Regions from separate parts of the Brevibacterium luteolum genome, predicted to be linked through region 1. Evidence: riboswitches for the same ligand, from Rfam matches in the RefSeq annotation. Region 1 holds a riboswitch; the other holds the start of a gene.
The links. A riboswitch is a leader RNA that binds a small molecule or an ion and turns the genes downstream of it on or off. The one in region 1 is predicted to bind FMN.
Positions count from the first base shown of each region.

Region 2: it holds a riboswitch for FMN, as region 1 does, so the genes downstream of both, M3C25_RS01065 (nicotinamide mononucleotide transporter family protein) here and ribD (bifunctional diaminohydroxyphosphoribosylaminopyrimidine deaminase/5-amino-6-(5-phosphoribosylamino)uracil reductase RibD) in region 1, are expected to answer to the same signal.

Region 1 covers NZ_JALXPM010000016.1:32,693-46,996, forward strand. The annotation lists gene dnaK (molecular chaperone DnaK) at 1-1,036, opposite strand, end outside; gene M3C25_RS05825 (biopolymer transporter Tol) at 1,213-1,542, opposite strand; gene M3C25_RS05830 (CPBP family glutamic-type intramembrane protease) at 1,655-2,359, opposite strand; gene M3C25_RS05835 (NAD(P)H-binding protein) at 2,381-3,355, shown strand; gene pdxR (MocR-like pyridoxine biosynthesis transcription factor PdxR) at 3,362-4,750, opposite strand; gene pdxS (pyridoxal 5'-phosphate synthase lyase subunit PdxS) at 4,944-5,906, shown strand; gene M3C25_RS05850 (outer membrane protein assembly factor BamB family protein) at 5,947-7,473, opposite strand; FMN riboswitch at 7,636-7,778, shown strand; gene ribD (bifunctional diaminohydroxyphosphoribosylaminopyrimidine deaminase/5-amino-6-(5-phosphoribosylamino)uracil reductase RibD) at 7,880-10,366, shown strand; gene ribH (6,7-dimethyl-8-ribityllumazine synthase) at 10,442-10,930, shown strand; gene M3C25_RS05865 (baeRF3 domain-containing protein) at 10,942-11,949, opposite strand; gene M3C25_RS05870 (amphi-Trp domain-containing protein) at 12,236-12,535, shown strand; gene M3C25_RS05875 (hypothetical protein) at 12,522-12,767, opposite strand; gene M3C25_RS05880 (glycine betaine ABC transporter substrate-binding protein) at 12,841-13,869, opposite strand; gene M3C25_RS05885 (ABC transporter permease) at 13,866-14,304, opposite strand, start outside.
Region 2 covers NZ_JALXPM010000002.1:85,444-99,747, reverse strand. The annotation lists gene trpC (indole-3-glycerol phosphate synthase TrpC) at 1-342, opposite strand, end outside; gene M3C25_RS01115 (HGxxPAAW family protein) at 339-614, opposite strand; gene M3C25_RS01110 (Trp biosynthesis-associated membrane protein) at 724-1,227, opposite strand; gene M3C25_RS01105 (anthranilate synthase component I) at 1,224-2,756, opposite strand; gene hisI (phosphoribosyl-AMP cyclohydrolase) at 2,734-3,105, opposite strand; gene hisF (imidazole glycerol phosphate synthase subunit HisF) at 3,102-3,875, opposite strand; gene M3C25_RS01090 (carboxyl transferase domain-containing protein) at 3,892-5,397, opposite strand; gene M3C25_RS01085 (CaiB/BaiF CoA transferase family protein) at 5,394-6,602, opposite strand; gene M3C25_RS01080 (PH domain-containing protein) at 6,737-7,144, opposite strand; gene hisG (ATP phosphoribosyltransferase) at 7,185-8,024, opposite strand; gene M3C25_RS01070 (phosphoribosyl-ATP diphosphatase) at 8,093-8,356, opposite strand; gene M3C25_RS01065 (nicotinamide mononucleotide transporter family protein) at 8,684-9,352, opposite strand; FMN riboswitch at 9,455-9,580, opposite strand; gene rpe (ribulose-phosphate 3-epimerase) at 9,646-10,308, opposite strand; gene M3C25_RS01055 (RsmB/NOP family class I SAM-dependent RNA methyltransferase) at 10,334-11,800, opposite strand; gene fmt (methionyl-tRNA formyltransferase) at 11,793-12,737, opposite strand; gene M3C25_RS01045 (primosomal protein N' family DNA-binding protein) at 12,768-14,304, opposite strand, start outside.

The sequences.
Region 1 (14,304 bases):
CGGGGTTGACGCCCTTGTTGGGCTCCTTGCCGCCGGTGAGCTCCTTGACGACCTCGGCCACGGCCGGCATGCGGGTCGAACCGCCGACGAGCACGACATGGTCGATCTCGTCGACCGAGATGCCGGCATCGGCGATGACGGCCTTGAACGGAGCCTTCGTGCGCTCGAGGAGGTCCTTGGTGAGGTCCTCGAACTTCGCGCGGGTGAGGGTCTCATCCAGGTGGACGGGCCCGTTGTCGCTCATCGACAGGTACTGCAGAGAGATGTTCGTGCTGGTCGCCGAGGACAGCTCCTTCTTCGCCTGCTCCGCGGCCTCCTTGAGGCGCTGGACAGCGGCGGCGTCCTTGGTCAGGTCGACGCCGTAGCCGTTCTTGACCTGGCTGACGAGCCAGTCGACGATCTTCTGATCCCAGTCGTCGCCGCCGAGCTCGTTGTCGCCGGAGGTCGCACGGACCTGGATGGTCGAGAAGTCATCGTCATCCTTGCCGACTTCGAGCAGGGACACGTCGAAAGTGCCGCCGCCAAGGTCGAAGACGAGGATGAGCTCGTCCTCCTTGCCGCGCTCGAGGCCGTAGGCCAGTGCGGCGGCAGTGGGCTCGTTGATGATGCGCAGGACGTTGAGGCCTGCGATCTTGCCTGCGTCCTTGGTGGCCTGGCGCTGCGAGTCGTTGAAGTAGGCCGGGACGGTGATGACGGCGTCAGTGACCTCTTCCTGCAGGTACTCCTCAGCATCGTGCTTGAGCTTCTGCAGGATGCGGGCAGAGATCTCCGGTGCAGTGAATGTCTTGCCGTCGAGTTCGGTGGTCCAGTCGCTGCCCATGTGGCGCTTGACCGAGGCGACGGTGTTCTTGACGTTGAGCACGGCCTGGCGCTTGGCGATCTCACCGACGAGGAAGTCGCCGTTCTTGCTCACCGCCACGACCGAGGGGGTGGTGCGGCCGCCTTCTGCGTTGGCGATGACCTTGGGGTCGCCGCCTTCAAGCACGGCCACAACCGAGTTGGTGGTGCCGAGGTCGATTCCTACTGCACGAGCCATAGTGTTTCTCCTTCTCTTCTGAGTCAGGCCCAACCCGGCTGGCGCCGGCATTGAGCGCATCTGACTCAAGTCTGGTCACGCTGAATTCGACTGTCAAACCCAGCATCATGAAAGTTGCGTACACCAGACTCAACTTTGCGGGAGGGGAGATTATTCCGCAGGCAGGCAGAATTCTTTCAGCGACCCCCGTCGCGCACTGCGCCATCCCGGCGTGTCAGTCGTTGCAGCCGGTCGCGTGCGCGGGCGAGCCGCTCATCCTCGGTCAGCTCCCACCACGGGGTGCCGCGCTCACCGAGGCCCTCTTTGGCCCAGGTGACGCGCTGCCGCAGCACTGCAGTCTGCTCGTCGTTCAGCTGGTGACGGCGGGAGAGCTGCGAGCGGGCAGTGCCGAGGGCACTCAGCAGCGGGGCGGTCAGCGCCTCGGGCAGCACAGGATCCTGGGCTCGCCAGCGCCTGCCCCTGACGATGATGTAACGGCCGTCTGCGGTCCGCTCCGGGGTGCTCATATGCGGCTCCACGCGCTCACGCTGCCCACCTCGGCGCGACCCGCCTCGGCGCGACCCGCCTCGGCGCCGGGACGCCGCGGCGCGGCCGGTGGTGGGGCGATCCAGGCGACCATCAGATGCCTCCCGGCACGGGGGCTGCGAGCGGGAAGATCCCGACCATGGCGATCGACCACAGGCCATGGACGATGAGCGGAGCGAACCAGCGGCCAGTCGATTCGCGGGCCCAGGCTGCGGCGAGTCCGACGACGGGGGCGGCGGCGATGAGGCCGGGGTTGAGCGTTGCGAAGGTGACGAGCGTGTAGATGACGGTCGGGGCGATCCAGCGGGCGTGGCCGCGGAACAGGTCGGCCAGGCCGAGGCGGAAGAACACCTCTTCCGACAGCCCCGTGACGACAGCCGCCGCCAGCGTCAGCCCGGCCGCCGAGCTCCCGGCAGTCACGAGGGCGGCGGTGATCCATGGCGCGGTCACCGGGATGAGGCTGAGGATCCAGCCACCGAGGAGCGACACACCCGCCAGCACCGCACCGATAGCCAGCGCCCGCCACCCGGCCGAGGCGGCAGTACGGTGCGCCGGCGGGCCGGGCGCCGGATCAGCGGAGCGGTGACGTGTGAGATGCGCTCGCGTGAGCAGCAGGAGGGCGATCCCGCCGAGCGTCCACACCGCGGCGAGGGCAAGGCTCCACAGCGGCAGTGCCGCGGTGCCGGCAGATGTGCCGAGGCCGAAGGCCTTGCGCAGGATGAGCCCGCCGAGGACAATGGTGGCGGTCGCCGGCGCCCAGACAGCCGCACGTGAGGTGAGCACCAGCTGCGACGTCATGGCACCAGTCTAGGAGATGACATGCGAGTTCTGCTCATCGGCGCCACCGGATACGTCGCCTCGCGCACGATCCCCGTCCTGCTCGGTGCCGGGCACACCGTCACCGCTGCTGCCCGCTCACCGGAGAAGCTCAGGGCGTTCTGGTGGGCAGACCGCGTCACCGCCGCCCGACTCGACGTCACCGATGACGCATCCGTGTCTGCGGCGGTGGCTCACAGCGCTGCCGATGCCATCGTCTACCTCGTCCACGGGATGGGCGGGTCTGACTTCCGCACAGTTGACCGGCAGTCAGCTCAGCGCGTGCGCCGGGCAGCCGATGCTGCAGGCATCAACCGAATCGTCTACCTCTCGGGGATCATCCCGGCTGTCGGCGAGGAGCGCCTGTCCGAGCATCTGATCTCGCGGCTCGAGGTCGAACAGGAGCTCTCCCGGGCCAGCGCCACGGTCATCACGCTGCGTGCGGCGATGATCATCGGGGCGGGCTCGACGAGCCTGGCACTCATCCGGCAGCTGGTGACCCGGCTGCCGGTCATAGTGGTGCCGTCGTGGATGCGCCACCTCGTCGAGCCGATCGCCATCACCGATGTGGCCGCCGCGATCGAGGCGGCGCTGCGGGTCGATCTGCCGACCGGGCAGTTCTCGATCGGCGGCGGGACGGTGATGTCGTACCCCGAGCTCATCGATCTGCTCACCGAGCTCAGCGGGCTCATCCGCCCGCAGCTGCCCGGCGGACCGCTGCCGGAGCCGCTCGTGGCGAAGGCTGCAGCAGTGCTGACGGATCTGCCGGGATCGACAGTCGAAGCGCTCATCGAATCGCTCCAGGAGGACATGGTCTCCTCCGGTGACAGCTGGCGCAGCGAGCTGTTCGCAGGCGCGCCTGCCCATCAGCCGCTGACACCGCGGGCCGCCCTGGCGCGGGCGCTGGCGCAGCCGGATCTCAACCTGCCGGCCGCCGAACGGGATCCGCTTGCAGTGATGCCCGGCGACCGCTGCTGAGCGCCATCAGCGCTGGCTGAGCTCGGCGCGCAGAGCCGCCAGGACAGCAGTCAGCTCCGGGCTGGTGAGCGAGCTCAGCGCGATCTCGATGCCGGTCTGCTGCCCGCCGGTCCATTTGCCGGCCAGGTCGTCGACGAGGATGCCGCGCTCAGCGAGTGCGCGCCGCAAACGCCGCGCATCCCCGGCCGGCCGCTCGAGGATCACCCGCCCGCGCACCTGGGTCACCGGCAGGCCTGCGGCATCGACCGCCTCGGCGGCGGCTGCCAGCCGCTTGCGCATCCGCAGCATCCGCCTGCGCAGACCGCCGGAGTCCAGGTAGTCGGCGAGCGCTGCCTGGATGAGCGGTGAGGCGGCGGGACCGAGCATCCGGCGGTGGGCGGCGATCCCAGCGCTGAGCGGGCCGGTGGCGATGATGTAGCCGATGCCCAGGCGCGTACCGAGCAGGGTGGCGAAGGATCCGAGGTGCAGCACCCGGCCGCTGCTGTCGAGGTCGGCGAGAGTCGGCGGCAGGCTGCCGGCGTAGCGGGCTTCGGTGTCGTAGTCGTCTTCGATCAGGTGGCCGCCGCACGATTCGGCCCAGCGCAGCAGCTGCACGCGCCGGGTCGCGCTCATCGAATCTCCATGCGGATGCAGGTGGTTGGGCGTCAGCAGCAGGGCGCGCAGCTGCATCGGGATCGCAGCGGGGTCGATGCCGTCGGTGTCGACGGGCACATCGACGGTGGCGGTGTTCGCCAGTGCCCGGCGCAGACCGGGAAAGCCCGGGCTCTCGACTCCGAGCGCTGCGGGAGCGAGGACGTTGAGGACGGTGCGCAACCCGTCGCGGGCGCCGGCGGTCAGCACGATGTCGGCGGGCTCGACCTGCATGCCGCGCACCAGCCGCAGGTGCCCGGCGATCGCCTGGCGCACCGTCTGGGTGCCGCAGCCGTCATCGCTGACGTCGCGGGTGTCGAGTCCGCGGCGCCAGGCAGCCCGGAAGTCGGGCTCATCGCGCGGGTCGGGGCGCACGCTCACACCCCGGGCATCGATGCGCACCTCCGCCGCGATGTCAGTGGAGTGGTGGGAGGGCATCGCTCGGCCCGTCACGGCCCGTGACCCCGAGCGGCGCGCGGCCGAAGCGCGACCAGTCCGCGCCGTCTGCAGTGCCGGGTTGACGCGTGTGCCCGAACGGGCGGCTGTCACGAGCTGCCCCTCGGCGATGAGATGCTCATACGCCGTCTGCACGGTGCCGCGGGCGACACCGAGCTGCGCGGCGAGCACCCGGCTGGAGGGCAGACTGTCGCCTGGGCGCAGACGGCCGGTGACGATCTCGGCCCGGATGCCGGCGACGATCTGCAGCGGCAGACCGATGCGCGAGCTGCGGTCGAGCCGCACCGTGAGATCCGCGTCGTGCGCCATGAGCACCCCTCCCCCACCTGGTCTCTGGTCTCGCGGCCATCCGGAACCGCGCAACTGGACTACAGAATACCCCTGGATCTGGACTATATCTGCAGTCCAATGCTCGTTAGGCTCACGAATACCCCGTCGGGCGCCTGGACGTCCGGTTCACCACCAGCGGGTGTCCGGCACCCGCCACAACCCAGGAGACTGCATGACTGCCACACTGACCGACACCACCGCCAACGCCGCTGCGGACACGCACACTGCCGGGACTGCCGACGGCGCCGCGCAGCAGCGCGCCACCGGCGCCCAGCTGAGCTCCGAGCTCGCACGCTCACTGGCCGGCGGCGTCATCATGGACGTCGTCACCCCTGATCAGGCCCGCATCGCCGAAGATGCCGGAGCAGTGGCGGTCATGGCGCTCGAGCGGGTGCCCGCCGATATCCGCGCCCAGGGCGGCGTCGCCCGGATGAGCGACCCGGACCTCATCTCCGGGATCCTCGATGCCGTGTCGATTCCGGTCATGGCCAAGGCGCGCATCGGCCACTTCGTCGAAGCGCAGATCCTGCAGTCTCTCGGCGTGCACTACGTCGACGAATCCGAGGTCCTCTCCCCTGCCGACTACGTCAACCACATCGACAAGCGTGCCTTCGAGGTGCCGTTCGTGTGCGGGGCCACCAACCTCGGAGAGGCGCTGCGCCGCATCAACGAAGGTGCCGACATGATCCGTTCGAAGGGTGAGGCCGGCACCGGCGATGTCTCCGAGGCGACCCGCCACATCCGCACGATCAGCGGTGAGATCCGCCGCCTGGCTGCGCTGAACGAAGATGAGCTCTATGTTGCGGCCAAGGAGCTGCAGGCGCCGTTCGACCTCGTGCGCACGGTCGCCCGCGACGGCCGCCTGCCGGTCGTCACCTTCGTCGCCGGGGGCGTGTCCACGCCTGCCGATGCGGCGATGATGATGCAGCTCGGTGCTGAGGGCGTATTCGTCGGCTCAGGCATCTTCAAGTCCGGCAACCCGGAGGCACGGGCCAAAGCCGTCGTCAAGGCCACGGCGAACTACGACAATCCCGAGGTGCTCGCCGAGGTCTCCCGCGGACTCGGTGAGGCGATGGTTGGCCTCAACGTCAGCGACCTGCCGGCCCCACACCGCCTGGCCGAACGCGGCTGGTAAGACGCAGCGCAGCTTTACCGGCGCCGCACAGCGGCATCGTTCAGCCGCCGGTGACGGTCCACAGCGTGGTGGACTCACCGGCGGCTGCTGCGAACCAGCGGCCGGTGGCACTCGGCTCGGCATACTGGCCGACGGCGTGGGCCTCGGCGTGCTCCTTGCCGTCAAGGGTGAAGAAATGCACCGCATCGTTGAGCAGCACCGGGATGAGGCCGAGCTGCGGGAATGCGCCGTTGCCGCCGAATCCGTAGCTGCCTTCGACCGGATCGAGCGGGTCGAGGTCTTCGCCTGCCTCCCAGAGCGTCGATCCGTCAACGGCGCTGACGGCCCGGACACCGGCGTCGAGACCGGGCATGATGACCAGTGGCGCGTCGGTGCCGTCGACGGGTGTGTGGAGGCGACCGTACTGCTCGTTGAACAGCCCGAATTCGAAAGCGTCCTCGGAGATGTCGGTGTGCCAGGCCTCGCCGTCGAGCAGTGAGCCGAGCACCAGGATCCGGGAGGCGAACAGCTGGGTGCTCGCGCACACGAAGGTGCCCGAGGCGGTAGAGACGGGCCGGGCGGCACAGTAGTCGACCGGCTCCTCACTGAAGTCGATGCCCGCGGCGAGGCCAGGATCGTCGGCAGCGCTGAGCGGGGTGAGCGCCTCAGAGCTCTCCGGCAGGTCCATCGGCAGCCTCAGCAGTGCGGTGCGGGTGACGGACCCGGAGTACGGTGCGTCAGGATCGGCGGTGCCGAAGGCGTAGACAAGCGTTCCGGGTGCCTTCTGCGGGTAGATCCCGAAGCCGAGGTCCTGCTCCCCGTACTCACTGAGATCGACTGTGGCATGCTGACCCGATGCCAGGTCGAGGCGGGTGAGGAAACTGCCGTCGCCATCGCGCCACGGCAGGTAGGCGTGCGTGCGGTCCGGGGTGATCTGCAGGTTCGCCCCGCCCATGGGCTGCGCATCGGCGGTCGCCTGCACGGCCGGCCAGGCAGGCTGGCCGGAGGCAGGATCGAGGCCGAGGACCATGGCCTTCTGCTCATCACCGGTGCAGCTGCCGCGATCGGCGTCGATCATCCCGTATTCGAGCAGGATGATCCCATCCTCGCCCAGGGCGCTCGTTCCGGTGGAGGAGGAAGAGTAGTAGTCACCCGGTTCGGTGCAGCCGAGATCGGCATCGGCAGGCGTATAGGTCCAGGCTTCGCTGCCATCGCCCCAGTCGAGTGCCCGCAGACGGCCGGTCCCGTCGTCGACGATGACGGTCTCACCGTGGGAGTAGGCGGCCACACTGTCGGGCCGGTCCATATCGACCTGCGCCTGGTGGGTCCACAGCTCGGCACCATCGGCGCCGACGGCGACGAGCCTGCCGCCCATCGCGTCGGCGACCAGCGCCCGGTCGGTGTCGTTGTCGGCCAGCAGGCTGGCGTAGAAGTCGAGGGTGATCGCCTCGCTCAGCTGCGGCGGTTCCGGTGTGCTGGGCGCAGGTGAGCTGCCGGGCGCGTCCTCTGCGGCTGTGCATCCGGCGGCCAGTGTGAGAGCGGCGCCTGCGGCGATGAGGGCGAGCGCGGGGTGGGAGAACGGGTGCATGACTGTTCCTTCGCAAGCAGGGACACCGTGATGATCTCCCTGGTGAGCGTCCTGTCTTCACTATGCCAGACGGGCCGGACAACGGTGCTGGCAAAGCACGGGAGGCGCCCACCGCCTCGGGTGCGGTGACCGGTGTGTCTGTGACGCGTGCTACGGTGTGGGCAGATGTTCCGGGGACGGTGAGATTCCGTACCGGCGGTGACAGTCCGCGACCCGAACGCCGAGGCCCAGACGGGCGGAGGGGTTCGGCTGACTCGGTGCGATTCCGAGACCGACAGTGAAAGTCTGGATGGGAGGAACACACGGTCCAGGGCACCCGTGTCTGCCTGGACCGGCAGCGGCGCACCCGTGTCTGCGCGGACGCCTGCCGCCTGTCTCCCGTCTCCCCGGTAGGAGGAGAGGGAGAATGCACCGCTCATCTGCACCCGCCGCGCCTGCCGCCGGGATCACTGCCCGTGAACGCCGGGCCATGTCCGCTGCCCTCACCGCCGCCCGCCGCGGCCAGCGCGGGGCCACCCCTCTCGTCGGTGCGGCCGTCATCGGCGCCGACGGGACGATCGTCACCGGCTACCACGCAGGTGCTGGGCACCCGCACGCCGAACCGGCAGCCCTGGCAGCCGCCGTCGCAGCCGGCATCGACCTCGGCACCGCCACGCTCGTCGTCACGCTCGAACCGTGCGCCCATGTCGGCCGGACCCCGTCGTGTGCGCATACGATCGTCAGGGCCGGGATCCCGCGCATCGTCTACGCGGCAGCCGACCCGAATCCGGTCGCCACCGGTGGCGCCGAGGTGCTGCGGGCGGCCGGACGCGAGGTGGTCGCCGGGCTGGCAGCCGATGAGGCGGCGGTGCTCAATCACCGGTGGGTGGCCGCGCAGCGTGAGGCCCGGCCATTCGTGACGGCGAAGCTCGCCCAGAGCCTCGACGGGCGGATCGCCGCTGCCGACGGCACCAGCCAGTGGATCACCTCCGATGAGACCCGGTCCCGCGTGCACGCGCTGCGCGCCCGGGTCGACGCCGTCATCGTCGGCACCGGCACCGCCCGGGCCGACAATCCGCGGCTCACCGCCCGCATAGACGGCCGCGCTGCGGCCCGGCAGCCGGTGCCGGTCGTCATCGGCACCCGCGATCTCGACGCCTCCAGCCACCTCGCCGCCGACCCGCGCACCATCCACCTGCGCACCCACGACCTGCTGCACGCGCTGCGGCAGCTGCGGGCGCGCGGGATCGAGCACGTGCTCATTGAGGGCGGGGCGCACCTGCTCAGCGGCTTCCTGACCGCCGGGCTCGTCGACGAGCTGTTCCTCCACCTCGGCCCGCAGCTGCTCGGCACCGGCGGGCTCGCCGCCACCGCCGGCCTTGAGGTGCCGACACTCGCAGCCGCCCCGCGCTTCATCCCCGACGACCTTGCCGCCCCTGCCGCTGCCGCGAGCGGGACCGACACCATCCTGCACCTGAGACCGGCACCCGCCGCCCCGGCCCCGGCACCGCCAACCCCATCCACCACCGACCACAGGAGTCACCACATGTTCACCGGCATCATCGAAGCCACCGGCACCGTCCTGTCCGTCACCTCCGTTCCCGGCACCGACACCGCCCACATCAGCATCAGGGCCGGCAGCCTCATCGACGACCTGCCAGCCGGCGGGTCCCTGGCCGTCAACGGCGTCTGCCTCACCGCCACCCGCACCTCCGCCGAAGCCGCGCCGGCAGATGAGAACCCGGCCAGCACCTCGGGCCCGGGGATCTTCACCGCCGACATCATGGGCGAGACGCTGGCGCGCACGAGCCTGGGTGCGCTGAGGGCGGGCACGCAGGTGAACCTCGAACGCTGCATGCCGGCCAGCGGGCGCTTCGACGGGCACATCGTCCAAGGTCACGTCGACGGGGTCGGGCGGATCAGCGTCTTCGAGGACTGCGGGGCGTGGACGCGGATGCGCATCGAGCTGCCAGCCGCGCTCGCCCCGCTGTGCGTGGAGAAGGGTTCGATCGCACTCGACGGGACCTCGCTGACGATCACCGCCGTCTCCCCGGCAGGTGCCGGGCAGCCGTGGTGCGAAGTCGGGCTCATCCCGGCGACCCTGGCCGCGACGACGTTCGGGCAGGCGAGCGTCGGGGACCTCGTCAACATCGAAACCGATGTGCTGGCCAAGTACGCCCAGAGCCTCGCCGGACGCCACGTGCGACGTGCCGATCCCGTGCAGGCGCCGCCGTCGCCGTGGCAGGACAAGCCGTGGGAGACCACCGCAGCCGACGCGTCCCCGGCACACGGGCTCGACTCGATCGAGGAGGCGATCAGCCGACTGCGCCGCGGTGTCCCGACGATCGTCGTCGACGATGCCGACCGCGAGAACGAAGGCGACCTCATCGTGCCGGCCGAGCTGCTGAGCCCGGAGTGGATGGGCTTCATCGTCCGCCACACCTCCGGCGTGGTGTGCGCGCCGATGACCGCTGAGATCGCAGCCCACCTCGATCTGCCGGCCATGACCGCGGTGAACGAGGACCCGAAGGGCACGAACTACACCGTCAGCTGCGATGCCCGCGGCCTGGACACCGGCATCAGCGCCGGTGAGCGCACGACAACCCTGCGCATGCTGGCCGACCCGCAGGCGGGCCCGGAGCAGCTGACCCGGCCGGGGCATGTGTTCCCGCTCATCGCCGCCGCCGGCGGGGTCCGCGAGCGCGCCGGGCACACCGAGGCCGGAGTCGAACTCGCCCGGCTGGCCGGCTGCCGGCCGGTCGCAGCGATCGCCGAGGTCGTCGACGACACCGGCGAGGTCATGCGCCTCGACGCTCTGCTGGCCTTCGGGACCCGGTTCGGGCTGCCGGTCATCTCGATCGCCGACCTGCGCACATGGCTCGACACGCACACCCCGGCCGCCCACCAGAACTGAACCGGACACCGCACCAGAACTGAACCGGGCACTGCACCGGACACCGCACCGAACACTGAGAGAAGGGATCACATCATGGCATCGAGCGGAGCACCGACGATGAAGCCGCAGGCCGCACCGGGCACCCGCGTGGCGATCGTCGCCTCCTCCTGGCACACCGAGGTGATGGACGGGCTCCTCGCCGGCGCCCAGCGCGCCCTCGCCGAGGCCGCAGCTGAGACGACTGGGATGGAGGTCAGCGTCTTCCGGGCGCCGGGCAGCTTCGAGCTGCCGCTGCTGGCCCGTGCGGCGGCGGAACGCTTCGACACCGTCGTCGCACTCGGCGTCGTCATCCGCGGCGGCACCCCGCACTTCGACTACGTCTGCCGGGCCGCCACCGACGGGCTGGCCAAGGTGGCGGCCGAGACCGGCACACCGGTCGGGTTCGGGCTGCTGACCTGCGATGACGACGAGCAGGCTCGCAACCGGGCCGGGCTGCCGGGCTCACGGGAGGACAAGGGACACGAAGCGGCGAGCGCAGCCCTTGCCGCACTCGCCGCTCTGACAGAGATCAGGACCGCCTGAGCGGCCGGGGGTCAGTACCGCATCAGTGCTGCGACGTTCTCGACCCGGCCGTCGGAGATGATGACGATCGTGCCGGAGTTCTGCAGCGTCGACAGGATCGCGGAATCGACATCCCCGCTGCCCTCTGAGGCAGAGAGCGACGGGTTGATGAACAGCGTGTCGACCCGCCCCTCGGCGGCTGCCTCGCGGATGACATCGGTCTGGGTAACGCCGCGGCCGGTGCCCTGCGCATCAGCGAAGCGGGCGTAGGCTGCGTCGTCGCGTTCAGCGAAGGCCGGCATGACGACCTCCCACGCATCGGCGTGCAGCTGACCGGGCGTACGGTCGTCGGGGTTGCCGGTGACCATCTCGTCGAGCAGCGCCGGGTAGGTGCACACGGGTTTGAACAGCGGCATCGCCTCAGCGACAGCTGCGAGGATCAGCGGCTGGCTGCGGGCTTTGCCGAGCAGCGTTCCGACACCTTCGCCGACAGCCTTGACGAACTTCTCGACGAAGATCCGGTCGACCTCACCGCCGGCGCCGTGGCCGTGGAACATGGCGCGGTCGCCGCCGATCGACCGGCTCTGCAGCTGCCGTTGCCGCTCATCGGGGTCGACGACATCGTCCATGCTCTGCGGCACGGTCTCACCGAGGTCGAGTTCGACGATCGAGTCCTTCGTCGCGTCGAACAGGCGCACCTTGTTCCGCGACATCGCCAGGATGTAGAAGGCATGGGACTGTGCGAGCGCCGGGGCGATCGGGCGGACCGTCATCGACTCGCCGACGCTGACGTGCTCGCTCAGCGGCACACCGAGGCGGTAGGTCAGCGTCATGCCCGCGGCTGCGTAGAGAGCCAGCCCGTCGGCCTGATGACGCCAGAACGGGCCGTCGTTGACGAGGTCGTTGAGCGGGCCGAGGATCTCCTTGGCTTCCTTCGCCTCGACGCCGGTCTCAGCGAGCTTGCGGCCCGCCTCATCGAGCAGCGACTTGAGCCGGGTGGAGGATTCGCGGGATTGGTGATCCGCTCGCGATGTCGGCATCAGGATGGTCACCTTGGGCCCTGAGGCCTCAGCCATCCTCTTGAGATCAGTTGGGTCAACGTAGTCAAATGAACCGAGAGTATGAGTGACGTCCATACACAGAGCTTAGCGACGCAGGTCACACTTGTGAACTGGCGCCAGCAGGCGAGACCTTTTGATTCTGCTTTCAAGGCGCCCGTATCCCGCAGATGCGGACTCCGATACGATGGATATCCAGCCGGTTGCGCGCTTTTTCGCCGTTGTCACGGCATCTGCGCCGGCGCCCTGTTACTGAAGGGATGTCACTGTGAAGACCGTTCACCTCAAGACCAAAGAGATCCGCAGCCGCGACGAGCTCGCCGACCTGCTCCAGCAGCTCGCCGACCAGATCGCCGAGGGCACGCTCATGTTCCGTCAGGGTGCTGAGGAGACCCGGCTGGAGATGCCGAGCTCGGTGCGCCTGTCCGTCGAGGTCGTCGACGAGGACAAGCCGGCGACTGAGCAGAAGCCGAGCAAGGGCACCAAGCGCGAGGTGGAGGTCGAGATCTCCTGGCGGGTCGGCGAGGACGGCCCGATCGCAGCAGACGAGCCGCTCACTCTCGGCTGAGCTCTGTGTCCTTCGCGCGGCCGAGTCCGCGCTGCTGCCGGTGGCGTGCCCGCACCTGGAAGAACCGCACAACCGCATAGACCGAACCGATGATCGGGGCGAACAGCGCGGCCATGACAGTGAGCGGGTAGCGGGCGGTGTCACCGGGTTCGCGCCGGGTGCCAGCCGCGCAGGCGATGCCGATCAGCCAGATGATGAGCACCGTGCCTTCGGTGAGATTCAGACCCAACATCGCTGCTTCCTTCCGTCACAAGCCGCTTCCTTCCGTCACGAGCCGGCGACAAGCCTACCGTCTGACCGCCGGGTCACCGTTCGGTGACGAAGCCTTCGTCGACCATCCAGCGCAGTGCCACGTCGACGGGGTCGTCACCGTCGACGTCGACCTGCCGGTTGAGCTCCTGCATCTGCTCGGTGGTGAGCTTCTCGGCGATCGGCGCGTAGACCTCTTCGAGCTGCGGGTACTCCTCGAGCGTCTGAGTGAAGAACACGGGGGCTGCGTTGTAGGCGGGGAAGAACTGCCTGTCGTCTTCGAGGACGACGAGGCCCATCGCCTTGATCCGGCCGTCGGTGAGGTAGACATTGCCGAAGTTGCACTGCCCGGCGGCCGTTGCGGAGTAGATCGGGCCTGCGTCGTAGATGCCGATGTTGTCCTCCGGTGTGCCGTCGGCTTCCCCGCGCGGAATGTCGTAGGCCTCGAGCATCGGGGTGAGCCCGTCGGGACGGGAGTTGAATTCGGCGGCCACGCAGATCGTGCGGTCCTCCGGTTTGAGATCGGCCAGCTGCGACATCTTCGTCACCGCGCCGAGCTCGCCGGGGGCGTCGGGCCGGATCGCCATACCGTAGGAGTTGTTGAGCTCGGCAGCCGGTCCCCAGGTCAGGCCGTTGGCAAGGTCGGCATCGTGGACGGCTTGCCACTGCTCGTGCGGATCGGCAATGCCCTCCTCCTCATTCAGGTAGGTCAGCCAGGCGGTGCCGGTGTACTCCCAGGTCAGGTCGGCCTGCCCGCTCGTCATGAGTTTGCGGGCCGAGACGCTGCCGGGCACGTTCGTGAGGTCCTTGACGCTGAACCCGGCTGCTTCGGCGGCGATGACGGAGATCTTGCCGAGGATGACCGCCTCGGTGAAGTTCTTGCTCGTGACGGTGAAGACCTTTCCGTCGGCGGCACCGGGGATCTCCTCGATCGACCCGGGGTTCACCGGCGGGATGTAGGCGGCCGAGGGCTGCAGTCCGCAGGCACCGAGCGCCAGGGTGCTCAGCAGTGCGATCCCGGCGCCGAGGCGGCCGAGCCTCGTGCGTGTGCGGCTGGCTGGGGTGATGATCGGGTGGGGTGTCATGCCAGTCCCTTCGGCCGTACGGCCAGTTCGACGACGCGTCCGGTCCAGTCGACGACGAGGGCGAGCAGGGCAACGAGGATGGCTCCGGCGATGAGCACCCGGGTGAGGTCGAGCGTCACCCCGGTGGTGATGAGCAGGCCGAGTCCGCCGCCGTTGACGAAGGTCGCCAGAGTGGCGGTGCCGACGAGCAGGACGAGTGCGGTGCGGATGCCGGAGAGCATGACGGGCACCGCAAGCGGCAGTTCAACGCGGAAGAGCACGGCGGCAGCGCTCATGCCCATGCCGCGGCCGGCTTCGATGAGCTGCCGGTCGACCTGGGTGAGGCCGACCATCGTGTTGCGCAGCACCGGCAGCAGCGCGTAGACGACGAGTGCTGCGATCGCGGCCTGCAGGCCGAAGCCGAGCCAGAACCCGAAGAGCACGATGATGCCGACG
Region 2 (14,304 bases), on a different contig from region 1:
GCGCAGCACGGGAATATCCACGGCAGCACGGACGGCGTCGAGGTCGTCCAAGCAGCCGTTGAAGCGGCGCTGCTCGGTCAGCACGCTGATCGCAGCCGCGCCGCCTGCGGCATAGGAGCTCGCGAGCCCGGCGGGGTCGGCGATGTCGGCCAGGGCTCCGGCAGACGGCGAGGAGCGCTTGACCTCAGCGATGATGCTGAAGTCGTCGGCCGCACGCGGCAGGAACTGAAGCGCCGCGGGTGCATCCGCGGCGCGTGAGGCGATGTCTGCCAGTGGGCAGGCAGCCCGGCGTTCTGCCAGGTCTGCCTTCACCCCGCTGACGATGTCGGCGAGAACGCTCACGCCTTCGCCTTGGTCTTCTTCCCGCCCCTGCCGGCCGCACGCAGCACAAGCCCGACGATCGGACCGAGGACGCAGATGATGAGGCCGACCCAGAGCAGCATCGGGGTCTCGGCGACGACGCCGATGCACCCGACGATGAAGCCGACGAGGATGATGAAGACTCCGGTCCAGGCGGCAACGGTGTTCCCGTGGCCCGGATCCTTGACTGTGTCGTAGTCGATGCTCGAGCGGTCGAGGTCGTATGCCCCGTTGCGGGAAATGGTCTTCGGCATGGTTCTCCTTCGTTCTCACGCGGTATGCGGTCATTCTCTCACGACGATGCGGCGGGCCAGAAACCGACCCGCGAACCGACATCTGATCGTCATCGATGTGGCAAAGGTCTCAGCTCGGATCCTCGCCTCGGGAGATCGCATCCCAGGTACGGGCCGGGTCGAGGTCACCGTGCTCGTCTTCAGCTTCCGCTTCGGAGGTGTCGGCTTCGAAGCGCGCGGTCGTCTGCCAGCTGCCCGAACGCAGCAGCACCCACACGGCGACTGCTGCGGCGAGCAGCCCGGCGATGATGCCGATGGCCGGCAGGTTCGTCGTCGCCGCGCTGCTGAGCGTCGCGCTCAGGGCCACCCCGGCGAAGCCGAGCCCGGCCAGTGCCGCACAGGCGGTGACGATCCAGCGGCCGATGCGCTTGAGCATGGTGAGCAGCAAGCCGCTGACAGCGACGATGCCCGCGCAGGCGAACAGCACCGGAGAGTTCTCTGGAGCCGCGACCGACCCTGCGCTCACGCCTGCGAGTTCTGCGGTCTCTGCGGGCTGGAACCATGGCTGGGAGCCGACGATCCACAGCACGGCGGCTGCGGCGAGCAGCGCGATGACGGCACGAGATCGGGTCATGGCCGGACCTCTGCTGCGCTCCCGTTCGGGCGGGTCAGCGTCTGCGCGGCGGCTGCTGCACGCAGCACTGCGGCGGCCTTGTTGCGCGATTCCTGATCTTCCGAGGCGGGCACGGAGTCCGCGACGACTCCGGCACCGGCACTGACGGAGATGCGCCCGTTGCGGATGACGCCGGTGCGAATCGCGATGGCGACGTTGAGGTCGCCGGTGAAGGACAGGTACCCAACTGCTCCGCCGTAGACTCCGCGGGCGACGGTCTCGTAGTCGTCGATGAGCTGGAGGGCGCGCGGCTTCGGCGCCCCGGACAGCGTGCCGGCGGGAAACACCGCCGAGAGCACATCGATGCCGTCGACATCGTCATCGCAGGTGCCGACGACGGTCGAGCCGATGTGCATGATGTGGCTGTAGCGCTCGATCTCCATGAAGTTCACGACATCGACGCTGCCGGGCCGGCAGACCTTGGAGAGGTCGTTGCGGGCCAGGTCGACGAGCATGAGGTGCTCGGCGCGCTCCTTCTCGTCGGCCAGCAGCTCGGCTGCCAGCTGGCGGTCCTCCTCGGCGGTGGCACCGCGCGGCCGAGAGCCGGCGATCGGATGCGTCTCGACCTTCCCGTCGGTGACGGTGACCAGCGCCTCGGGTGAGGAACCGACGATCGCCATCGGGGTCCCGTCGGGGGTTGGCACGTCGAGCAGGTACATGTACGGGCTCGGGTTGAAGGTGCGCAGCAGCCGGTAGACATCGAGCGGGTCGGCCGTGCACTCGGCTTCGAAGCGCTGGGAGAGGACCACCTGGAAGACGTCGCCGTCGACGATGTTGCCCTTGGCCCGTTCGATCATCTGCAGGTAGTCGTCGCGGTCGGTGCGCGAGGAGACCTGCGGTTCGGCGCGGTCGTACCAGGCGACGTCGGACTCCAGCGGTGTGGCGAGCTCGGTCAGCATCGCCTCGAGGCGCTGGCAGCCGGCGTCATAGGCGTCGTCGACGCCGCTGTCGAGTCCGTTGACGTTGACGACGTTGGCGACCAGGGTCACCTCAGAGGTGTAGTGGTCGTAGATGGCGACGTCGCCGGGGATCGAAAGGCTGAGTTCGGGGACCGCGTCGACGGGTTCTGGGCCGGGTCCGAGGCGTTCGGTGCGGCGCACGAAGTGCCAGCCGAGGTAGCCGACGAAGGAGGAGATCATCGGCGGCAGGCCGGCGTGGGGGCGTTCGATGGACAGCAGCCGCATCGTCTCGTGCAGGCCGGTGAGCACGTCTCCGCTGGTGGGCGCTCCGGCCGGGGCGGTGCCGAGCCACAGCAGCTCGCCGTCCTGCTCGGTCAGGGTGGCCACCGGGTCGCGGCCGATGAAGGAGTAGCGGTCCCACTGGCCCTGGCTGGCCGATTCGAAGAGGAACGCTCCGCTGCGGCCGGCGGCGAGCTTGCGGTACAGGCTCAGCGGCGTCTCGGCGTCGGCGAGCACGCGGGTGAAGACAGGCACGAGCCGATGGTGTTCCGCACTGGCGCGGAACTCCTCACGTGTCGGCGAGATGTGCATCGAGCTCCCTTCCGGTGAAGCAGGTGGCTGTCTGAGTATGGCACGCCGGCCCGACCTGGTCGACGATGAGCAGGATGGTGTCGGCGTCGCAGTCGAGGGCGACCGAGCGGACCTTCTGCGTGTGACCGGAGGTCTCGCCCTTGACCCAGTACTCCTGGCGGGATCGCGACCAGTAGGTCGCCTTGCCGGTGCGCAGGGTGCGGGCCAGTGCCTCGTCGTCCATCCACGCGAGCATGAGCACCTCGCGGCTCGTCGCCTCCTGCACGACGACCGGCAGCAGCCCGCCGCTGCCGCGTTTGAGGCGTTCGGCGATCGCCGGGTCGAGGCTGGAGTCCGGGACGCCGGTCATCGGACGGTGATCCCGTCGGCTGCGAGGGCTTCCTTCACCTCGGCGATCGTGAAGGTGCCGAAGTGGAAGACCGAGGCGGCGAGCACGGCATCGGCTCCGGCGTGGACGGCCGGGGCGAAATGCTCGAGCTTGCCGGCGCCTCCGGAGGCGATGAGCGGGACGTCGACGGCTGCGCGGGCGGCGCGGATGAGTTCAAGGTCGAAGCCCTCATGTGTGCCGTCGGCGTCGACGCTGTTGAGCAGGATCTCCCCTGCCCCGCGTTCGGCTGCCTCGCGGATCCATTCGATGGCGTCGATGCCGGTTCCGCGGCGGCCGCCATGGGTAGTGACCTCGAATCCCGAGGCGATGGCCGGCTGGTCTGCTGGGACCCGGCGGGCGTCGAGGGAGAGGACGAGGACCTGGCTGCCGAAGCGTTCGGCGATCTCGGTGATGAGTTCGGGCCGGGCGACGGCTGCGGTGTTGACGCCGACCTTGTCGGCGCCGGCCCGCAGCAGCCGGTCGACGTCGTCGGTGCTGCGCACTCCCCCGCCGACGGTCAGCGGGATGAACACCGTCTCCGCGCACTGGGAGACCATGTCGTAGGTGGTCTCCCGGTCGCTGCTGGAGGCGGTGACGTCGAGGAAGGTGACTTCGTCAGCGCCGAGTTCGCTGTAGCGGCGGGCGAGTTCGATCGGATCACCGGCATCGCGCAGGTTTTCGAACCGCACCCCTTTGACGACGCGGCCGGCGTCGACGTCAAGGCACGGGATGACGCGCACGGCAAGGGTCATGTTCGCGGGGCTCCTCTCACAGTCCGAGGCTGCGGTAGCGTTCGATGCGCCGGTGCTCGCGGCGGTAGGCCGGCTCGCGCATCAGCGAGATGATCTCGTACTCCAGGGTCTTCGCCACCCGGGTGACGAACGCCTCGGGTTCGTCGGCGGCATCTGGCTGCTCGGCGATGACCCGGTCGACGATGCCGTGCTTGAGCAGCATCTCGGCCTGCACGCCCTGCTTCTGCGCCATCTCCGGGGCATGGTCGGTGTCGCGGTAGACGATCGCCGAGGCGCCTTCGGGCGGCAGCGGTGACAGCCAGCCGTTCTCGGCTGAGAGCACCCGGTCAGCTGGGACGAGTGCCAATGCCCCGCCGCCGGTCCCCTCGCCCATGATGAGGGAGACGGTCGGTGCGTCGAGGGTGGCCAGGTCGGCCAGGCAGCGGGCGATCTCTCCGGCCAGCCCGCCTTCCTCAGCGCTCTTCGACAGCGCGGCACCCGGGGTGTCGATGATCGTGACGAGCGGGATGTGCAGCTCGGCTGCCAGGGCCATGCCGCGGCGGGCTTCACGCAGGGCGGCTGGTCCCATCGGTTCGCCCGCGGCCTGCCGGCTACGGTCCTGGCCGAGCACGATGCACGGTGCGGTGCCGAAACGGGCGGCGGCCAGCAGCAGGCCGGGGTCCTTCTCACCCTGGCCGGTGCCGTTGAGCGGCAGCACGTCGGTGGCGCCGTGGCGCAGCAGTTCGCGCACGCCGGGGCGTTCGGGCCGGCGCGAGGCGGTGATGATGTCCCAGGCGTGGGTGTTGACCGGCATCGGGTCGGGTTCCGTGCGCGGATCCGGCACCGGTCCCGGGACTTCGCGGGCACCCATGAGCACATTCAGGACCATGTTGACCGTCGAGGCGATCCGCTCAGGTGAGAGGACGGCGTCGATGAGCCCGTTGCGGTAGAGGTTCTCACCGGTCTGGATGCTGTCGGGGAACTTCTCGCCGTAGAGCTGCTCGTACACGCGCGGGCCGAGGAAGCCGATGAGGCTGCCGCGGTCGGCGACGGTGAAGTGGCCCAGTGATCCCCAGGAGGCGAACACGCCTCCGGTAGTCGGGTGGCGCAGGTAGACGAGGTAGGGCAGTCCGGCCTTGCGGTGGACCTTCACAGCAGCGGCGAGCTTGACCATCGTGAGGAATGCGACGGTGCCCTCCTGCATGCGGGTGCCGCCGGATGCCGGTCCGGCCAGCAGTGGGAGGCCTTCGGCGGTGGCGCGTTCGATCGCCCGGCACAGCCGTTCGGCTGCAGCGAGGCCGATCGATCCGGCGAGGAACCGGAACTCGCAGGCCACGACCGCGACGCGGCGGCCGTAGATGCGGCCCTCACCGGTGATGACGGCCTCGTCGACACCGGACTTCTGGGCAGCCTGGGCGAGTTCGGCGGCGTAGGTCTCGGAGATCCCATCAGCAGGTTCGATCGGCTCTTCGTCCCAGGAGACGAAGGTGCCGTCGTCGACGACGAGGTCGATGAGCTCCCGGGCGCTCAGCCGCGAGCTCATGGCGTCTCCTCGAGCCAGCGGCGGATCGCGTCGCCGTGCTCGTTGAGCAGCGGCGGGGCGAGGTGCTCGCGCGGGGTCGATTCGGTCTCGCCTTCGGTATCGGCGTCGAAGAACCGCAGCGGCGGGCCGGGCAGGTCGATCTCACCGAGCACCGGGTGCTCAACGGAGATCTTCAGTCCCTGCGACAGGGCCTGCTCCCACTGGTAGACCTCCTGCAGGGAGCGCACGATGCCCGATGGGATGCCGGCGGCGGCGAGCTTCTCGAGCAGCTCTTCGGCGGTGTAGTCGCGGAAGCGCTCCTCGATGACGCTGATGACTGCCGGGCGGTTGGCGACGCGCTCGGCGTTGGTCGCCATGCCCTGGGTTTCGGGGTCGATGTCGAAGGCGGCGCAGAGTTTGTGCCACAGGTTCTGGTTGCCCACCGAGATCTGCACGGCCCCGCCCTTGCAGTGGAACAGGCCGTAGGGCGACAGCGACGGGTGGTGGTTGCCGCCGGGTGCGGGGTTCTCCCCGGCGACCGTGGCGCGGGTGCCCTGGAAGGCGTGGACGCCGACCATGCCGGCGATGAGCGAAGTGCGCACGACCTTGCCGCGGCCGGTGCGCTCGCGTTCGAGCAGGGCGGCGAGCACGCCGTAGGAGCCGTAGATGCCGGAGAGCAGGTCGGCGATCGGCACGCCGACCTTCTGCATGTCATCGGGGCCGGAGCCGGTCAGCGACATGAGGCCGGCCTCACCCTGGGCGATCTGGTCGTAGCCGGCGCGGGAGGCTTCGGGGCCGTCGTGGCCGAAGCCGGTGATCGAGAGGATCACGAGGCGCGGGTTGAGCTCCATGCAGCGTTCGGTGGAGAACCCGAGGCGGGTGAGCACGCCGCCGCGGAAGTTCTCGACGAGCACGTCGGCGCGTTCGATGAGCTGGGCGAGGACCTCCTTGTCGCCGTCGTCCTTGAGGTTGAGGGCGATGGATTCCTTGTTGCGGTTGCAGGAGAAGAAGTAGGTGGCCTGCGGGTCGTCCTCAGGGCCGACGAAGGGCGGGCCCCAGGAGCGGGAGTCGTCGCCGGAGGCGGGGTTCTCGACCTTGATGACGCGGGCGCCGAGGTCGCCGAGCATCTGCCCGGCGTGCGGTCCGGCCAGTGCGCGGGAGAGGTCGACGACGGTGTAGCCGGACAGCGGTCCGGGGCGGGTGGTGGTCTCGGATGTGCTGCTCATCGTCAGGCGGTTCTCCTTCGTCGTTCGGCCGCTGGCAGCCGTGCCCGGCGGCTGGTCTCAGTGTGCCCGAGGTGCCGGTGCCGCTGCGCTGTCGTCTCGCGGACGCGTGTCTGCACGGGTGGTGTCAGACCGGTTCAGTTGTCCGGCACATCGGGTGAGCTGTATGTGTCCACGAGTCTACGCAACCGCTCGCAGGCGTAGCGCGCCCGGTCTCCGTCTGCGGACTGGATCGCCATCACCGACAGGGTCGAACCGTCGGACAGGTCGAGGGTGACCCACGAGTCACCACCCCGCGGGTGGAAGCTGATGGAGAGGATGCGCGTCCATTCGACCCTCGTCGTGCTGAAGATGTTGCGCACGATGAGTGCTTCGTCGGTGACAAATGCCGCGATCGCCCCGACGCGCCAGACGACGGCTCCGAAGATCACGCCCAGAGCATTCATCCAGATGATGTCGCGGGTCTTCCAGCCGGTCCAGTGCAACTGAGTCAGCCCCCAGCTCAGCAGCGTGAAGGACACGACGATCGTGATCGCGAGGAACACGGTGAGGATCCTCGTGAAATAGGGCCTGAATGGCCGTGTCTCAAATGCGGCAGGCGCCAATGTTCGTCACCAGGATGGCGCGTGCGCCGACTTCGTAGAGCTGGTCCATGGTCTTGTGCACGTCGCGGGCGGCGACCATGGTGCGCACGGCGTACCAGTCGCTGTCGTGCAGGGCGGAGACGGTCGGGCTTTCGAAGCCGGGGGTCAGCGCAGTCGCCTCGGCGAGATGCTCGGCGGCGATGTCGTAGTCGACGAGGACGTAGTCGCGGGCGACCATGACGCTTTCGAGCCGGCGCAGAAACTTTCGGGTGCCCGGGTTCGACTTCCGGTTGGAGATGACCACGGCTTCGGAGTGCAGGACCGGTTCGCCGAAGGTCTGCAGCCCGGCCATCCGCAGCGTGGTGCCGGTTTCGACCACATCGGCGATGACGTCGGCGACACCGAGTTCGATCGAGACCTCCACGGCCCCGTCGAGTTTGATGACCCGGGCTTCGAGTCCGCGCTGCCTGAGGTCGCGTTCGACCAGCGTCGGATAGCTGGTGGCGATGGTGAGGCCCTCGAGTTCGTCGATCTCGTGGAAAGCGCCTTCGGCTCCGGCGTAGTGGAAACGGGAGCGGGCGAAGCCCAGCGGCAGCAGCTCCTCGGCTTCGGCACCGGATTCCAGCAGCAGATCGCGGCCGGTGATGCCGAGGTCGATGAGCCCGCGGCCGACATAGACGGCGATATCGCGCGGGCGCAGGTAGAAGAACTCGATGCCGGCGTCGACGTCGCGGTGGACGAGTCGCTTGGAGGTCGTGCGCACCTGGTAGCCGGCTTCGCGCAGCATCGTCGTCGCTGATTCGGACAGCGAGCCCTTGTTAGGCACAGCCACGCGCAGCATGCCGTCGGCCCGGACCGCCGGGATGCGGCCGGTATCGGTGATTTCTCGGCTCACAGCTTCCTTTCGGCTCACAGTTCGCGATAGACGTCGTCGAGGCTGATCCCGCGGGCGATCATCATCACCTGCAGGTGGTAGATCGCCTGAGCGATCTCACCTGCGAGTTCGACATCGGATTCGTACTCGGCGGCCATCCACACCTCGGCGGCCTCTTCGACGACCTTCTTGCCGATCGCATGGACTCCGGCGTCCAGCTCGGCCACGGTGGACGAACCAGCGGGACGGGTGGCTGCTTTTTCGGTCAGTTCTGCGAACAGTTCTTCGAAGGTCTTCACACGGCCAGGGTAATACACCACCGGCACCAGTCTGCAGAGAGTCTCAGGCGCCGCCCTACAGAGCAGAGAGGCGAAGTCCCAGCGCAGGAGCTGGAAGCAGCGGCTCCAGAGGCTGCGGCCGGCGCCCGGCGCATCCAGACGAGGACGTATGAAACTGCGATCAGGAGGAAGTAAGGGGAGGATCACAGCTCCAGGCCACCGAAACCTCCTGCCGTGAGCTCGGGAGCCTGCCCCGTGCGGGATGGCGCACAGACCGGATGGTTGAGGGCAATGCCGAGGGCGGACGTACATGATCGGGGTCGACGTCAGCACGACGTTCGAAGACCCTCAGCCGTCGGCGCAGTGCCCGGCGATCGTCTGTGCGGGTTCGCTCGGTGATGCGATCGTCTGCTTGGACTTCCTCGCCCAGTCGACGATGCCGACGATGACCATGATGAGGAAGACGAAGTACACGATGCCGGAGAACAGCAGGCCGCCCATGATGGCCAGTGGAATCCCGACGAGGTCGACGGCCAGCCACACGAACCAGAACTCGACGATCGCCCGGCCTTGGGCGTACATCGCCACGAGTGAGCCGATGAAGATGTAGGCGTCCGGGTATGGGTTCCACGACCAGTCGCCCCACGCCAGGATCCAGCCGAAACCGGCAGTGCCTGCGGCCAGGGCGGCGATGAGCAGTAGTCGTTCGGGCCAGGTCGCCCAGCGCACGCGGATCTCACCGGTCTCCTCCTGGGAGCGCTTCCACTGGCTCCATCCCCAGATCGCAGCGGCGACGATGACGACCTGGCGGGCAGCGTTGCCGCCGAGGCCTGCCGAGATGCTGGCCGAGAACAGGAAGATCGAGCCGGTGATCTGCACTGGCCAGGAGAAGATGTTGCGCCGCAGCGCCAGGAACACCGTTGCCAGTGCGCAGATGTTGCCGATGACATCGGACCAGGGAACGGGCTTGCCCATGAGTTCGAAGACCGGGGCGTTGAGCCACGAGATGATATCCACTTTCCGAAACCTTTCGCTCAAGGCTCCGGGGGTTGCGACGCGTGAATAGCGCGGTGGCGCCGCGTAGGCTCAGGCACATATCGCCATCAGCTGCGCGGACGCAGACGTGCTTCCTCCCATCCGGACTTTCACCGTCGGTACTGGAATCCCACCAGTTCAGCCCCGTCGGAACGGGGGTCGCGGACTGTCACCGCCGGCTCGGACTTTCACCGACCCCGGAGCACGTACTCCTGGTGGCACTATAGGCTCTGGCTCACATGCGCGGCAACTTCTGTCTTGCCGCGCATGCCTGTTCAGCGCAGGGCGTCGAGGGCGAGTTCGCGCAGCTCTTCGATCGCTGCGCTGCGGTTTTCAGCGCTGTATACGGCGGAGCCTGCCACGAGCACATTCGCTCCGGCGGCCACAGCGCGGGCCACAGTCGTGGCTGAGACTCCCCCGTCGACCTGCAGCTGTACTTCGAGACCGGCGTCTTCGATCGCCTGGCGGGTGCGGGCCACCTTCGGCAGGCACACGTCGAGGAATGACTGGCCGCCGAATCCGGGTTCGACGGTCATGATGAGGATCTGGTCGAACTCGGCCAGCAGGTCGATGTAGGGCTCGATCGGAGTGGCCGGGCGGATCGCCAGCGAGGCCTTCGCCCCGAGTGCGCGGATCTCGCGGGCCAGCCGGACAGGGGCCGCGGAGGCTTCGGCGTGGAAGCTGACCGATGCGCAGCCCATCTCCGCGTAGACCTGGGCGTGCCAGTCGGCCTGCTCGATCATGAGATGTGCGTCGATGGGGATCGGCGAGACCTCACGGATCCGCTCGACGACCGGCGGGCCGAAGGTGAGGTTGGGAACGAAGTGGTTGTCCATGACGTCGACGTGGGCCATATCGGCTGCTGAGATCGCGTCGAGTTCCTCGGACAGGCGGGAGAAGTCACAGGACAGGATGCTGGGATGAATGCGAATGCTCACCCTCCCAGCATAGAGCCTCAGCGCTTCAGCCGGTGCGGCGCAGCAGTGCCAGGAACATCCCGTCAGTGCCGTGCACGTGCGGCCACAGCTGCACGGCCTGCCCGGTGCCGATCGGCGCCGAGGCGAACTGGGCGGCCTCCTGGCCGGTGACGTCTGCGAGGATCGCCGGCGCGTCAAGCACCTCGACGTCCGTGCCCGAGGCGGTGAGCACCTCGGTGACGATGTTGATCGTCTCCCCGTGGTGGGGCGAGCAGGTGGTGTAGGCCACGACTCCCCCGGGTGCGGTGAGCTCGATCGCCCGGGTCAGCAGTTCGCGCTGGATGGGCTGCAGTGCCTCGACGTCCTCAGGTTTGCGCCGCCAGCGGGCTTCGGGTCGGCGGCGCAGCGCGCCGAGGCCGGTGCAGGGAACGTCGGCGAGCACGCGGGTGTAGCGGCCGAGGTGCTCGTCTGCCAGGCTGCGGCCGTCGGTGTTGAGGACGGTGACGTCTGCGTCGATGGCGCGTACGGAGTCGCGGACGAGTTCGGCGCGGTGTGCGGAGACGTCGCAGGCGACGACTGGTGTTCCGGTGGCAGCGGCGTCTGCTGCCAGGATGGCAGTCTTGCCGCCGGGCCCGGCGCACAGGTCGAGGACCGGGCCGTCAGGTGCGCAGGCTGCGGTCAGGCCGAGGACTACGAGCTGGGAGCCTTCGTCCTGGACGCGGGCCTGTCCTGCCTGCACCTCAGGAAGTGTGTAGGGGTCTCCGGAGGACAGTTCGACGCCGAGCGGGGACAGCGCGGTGGGCTTTCCGCAGTCGGCGGCGATCGCCTCCCGGTCGGCCAGGCCGGGCAGGGCTGTCAGGCACACGCGGGCGGGCACATTGTCGGCTGCGAGCAGTGCGGTGAGTTCGCCGGCATCGCGCCCGTGGGCGGTGAGCGATCGGCGCAGTGCAGTGACGATCCAGGCCGGGTGCGCGTAGGTCAGCCCGATCTGCTCGTCGTCGCTGGCGCCTCTGGTGACGAGGTCGAGCCACTCGATGCGGGTGCGTTCGCTGATGCGGCGCATGACGGCGTTGACGAAGCCTGCGGCCTTCATGTGCTTAGTCGCCCGCATGAGACCGACGGCTTCGTTGACGGCGGCGTGGGCGGCGGTGTTCATGTCGAGCAGCTGGTGGGCACCCAGCCGCAGGGCATTGCGGGCGGGCGTGTCGAGCTTGCTGACCGGCCGGCCGGCGGCGTGGGCGATGATCGCATCGTAAAGACCGCGGCCGCGCAGGGTGCCGTAGGTCAGTTCGGTTGCCAGCCCGGCGTCGGCGGTGCTCAGCCCGGCACGGCTGAGCCGTGGGGGCAGCAGCAGGTTGGCGTAGGCGTCGTCATCGTCGACGGCGATGAGAACGTCGAAGGCGATGCGCCTACCGGGGTTGACGCGGGTGCGGCCGTGGCTGGCACGGCGGCGTTTGACGCCGGGGCCGGGTTTGCCGGGGGCGGGTTTGCGGTCTCCGCTGGGCTCACGCATCGCCGGGCTCCTCGCTGATGTCGAAGGCGGCCTGGCCGCGGCCGCGCAGGAAGTCGGCGGCGTCCATCATCGCCTTGCCGAAGGGCTGGATGCGTTCGACAGCGACGGCGCCGTCGCTGGTGCCGATGAGCACAGTGCCGTCAGCGGCGGCTGCGAGCCGGCCGGGCTGCTGCCAGGCGGCGCTGCTGAGGTCATCGGCGGCGGTGATGCCGGAGAGCTTGGTGCGCTTGCCGTCCATGAGCGCCCATGGGCCCGGTGCTGGGGTGACGCCGTTGGCGCGGGCGACGAGTTCGGCGGTGGTGGCGGTGAAGGGCAGTTCGGCTTCGTCGGGGGTGATCTTCTCAGCGTGGCTGGTCTCACCGTGCTGTGGGGTGAGTTCGGCGCTGCCGTCTGCGAGCTGATCGAAGGCGGTGACGAGCAGCTCCGCCCCGGTGCGGGCGTAGGAGTCGAGGACCTCTCCGGCCGGTGCCGAGGGCAGGTCGAGTTCCTGCTGGGTGAGGACCGGTCCGGTGTCCATGCCGGTGTCGATGCGGAAGACAGTGACTCCTGAGGTCGTCTGTCCGGCCATGAGCGCCCGCTGGACCGGTGCTGCCCCGCGCCACTGGGGCAGCAGGGAGAAGTGCAGGTTGTACCAGCCGTGCTCACTGATCGACAGGGCACGAGGTCCGGCGATCGCACCGAAGGCGACGACGGCGACGGCATCGGGGCCGAGGGCTTCGAGTTCGTCGAGGATCTCCCCGCGCAGCCGGGCGGCCTCGAGCACCGGGATGCCGGTGGCTAGGGCGCGCTCCTTCACCGGGCTCGGGGTCAGCACGCGCTTGCGGCCGACCGGGGCATCGGGGCGGGTGAGCACGGCGATGACCTCATGGTCGGATTCAAGCAGCGCCTCGAGAGCGGGCACGGCGACGGCGGGGGTTCCTGCGAAGACGATTCTCACCCCGCCAGTCTAACGACCGGGCCGGCCGGTTCAGAGCACGTCGGGATCGTCGACCCGGGCGAAGACGGACTCCTCATGCCGCATGGACCGGGCGGCGACCTCGGCGGCGATGCGCCGGGTGACAGCAGGACCGGAGGCGATCGTCGTGCCGATGATGCGCTCATACGGCTCGTCGTGGGCATAGATGTCCCACACCTCCCCTACCTCGGAGGCCGCAGCGACCACCTCGGCGACGGCGGACCGGTCGCCGCGCAGGCCGATGGTGCGCACGGCCGGCGGGAAGCGCAACTCGCTGCGCGCCTGGTACTGCTCATCGGCCCAGGCGACGGGTGCGAAGTCGGAGATGACCTGCCGAATCGAGGGGTCGTCGTCCATGAGCAGGATGCGCCCGCCGTGCTGCCAGCCGCGCACCAGACAGGCGGCCCGCATGCGGCGAGCAATGGCGCGGTCGGTGGCCTGCAGACCGGGGCCTGGCCACAGCGAATCGAGCAGCAGGGCCAGGGCGTAGCCGTTGTCTGCATACGGTTCGGCGCCTGTGGTGGCGACGATGATGCTCGGTTCGTCTGGGACCCGGTCGATGATGTGGCTGCCGCCCGAGCGGATGACCTTGGTGCCGGGGAAGGCGCGGCCGAGTTCTTCAAAGGTGCGCTCGATGCCGGCGACGACCGACCGGATGGCGTTGCTGGAGCACTGCGGGCAGGTGAAGGTCTCAGCGCGGAAGCCGCAAGCGCGGCAGGCGAACGGACCGGTCTGGGAGGCGGCTTCAAGTTTGCCGGCGCACTGCGGGCATTCGATGACGCTGCGGCAGCCAGCACAGGCCACGACCGGCAGGTAGCCGGCACGCGGGACCTGCACGAGGACAGGTCCGATGGCCGGGGATTCCGTCGTCCGCCCGATCGCTGCCTGGGTGAGGCGGAAGCCGAGTTCGGGCAGCCGCTGATGCTGGTGCGGCGGCAGGTCGTCGGGTGGCAGCTGGCAGATCGGGGCCTGTTGGCGATGAACCGGTCCCGGATAGGTGATCTCACCGAACCAGCCGATGCGCACGAGCCGCTGGATCTCGACGGTGCGGTTGTAGTCAAGGAACAGGGCTGCACTGCCGGTCTGCTGGATGCGGGTGAGCAGCACCTGGCGGGCGTGCGGGTAGGGGGCGTGCTGGTCGAGGTAGTTCTCGTCGCCGTCGTCGAGGCAGATGACGAGGCCGATGTCGGATGTCGGGGCGAAGGCGGCGGCGCGGGTGCCGATGATGAGCCGGCCTGCCCCGTGCAGGGCGCGCACCCAGGCTGACCAGCGGGCGGACTGGCCCTGGTCGGCTGATAGGCGGATGGCCAGCGGCTTGAGGTCGCCGAGGGCGGCTTCGAGGGCTGAGAGTTCGCGGTGATCGGGTACGAGCCACAGCACCGATCGGCCGGTGCGCAGCACGCGGGCGGCTGCGCGCAGTCCGTAGTGGATCCAGCCGGTGCCCGGCATGCTTCCTGGCAGCAGCGCCATGGCTGCGCGCGGGCCGGCAGATGGGCGTCCGGTGTCGGTGGCCTCGGACGGTGTATCGCCGATCCAGGTGTCGAGGGCG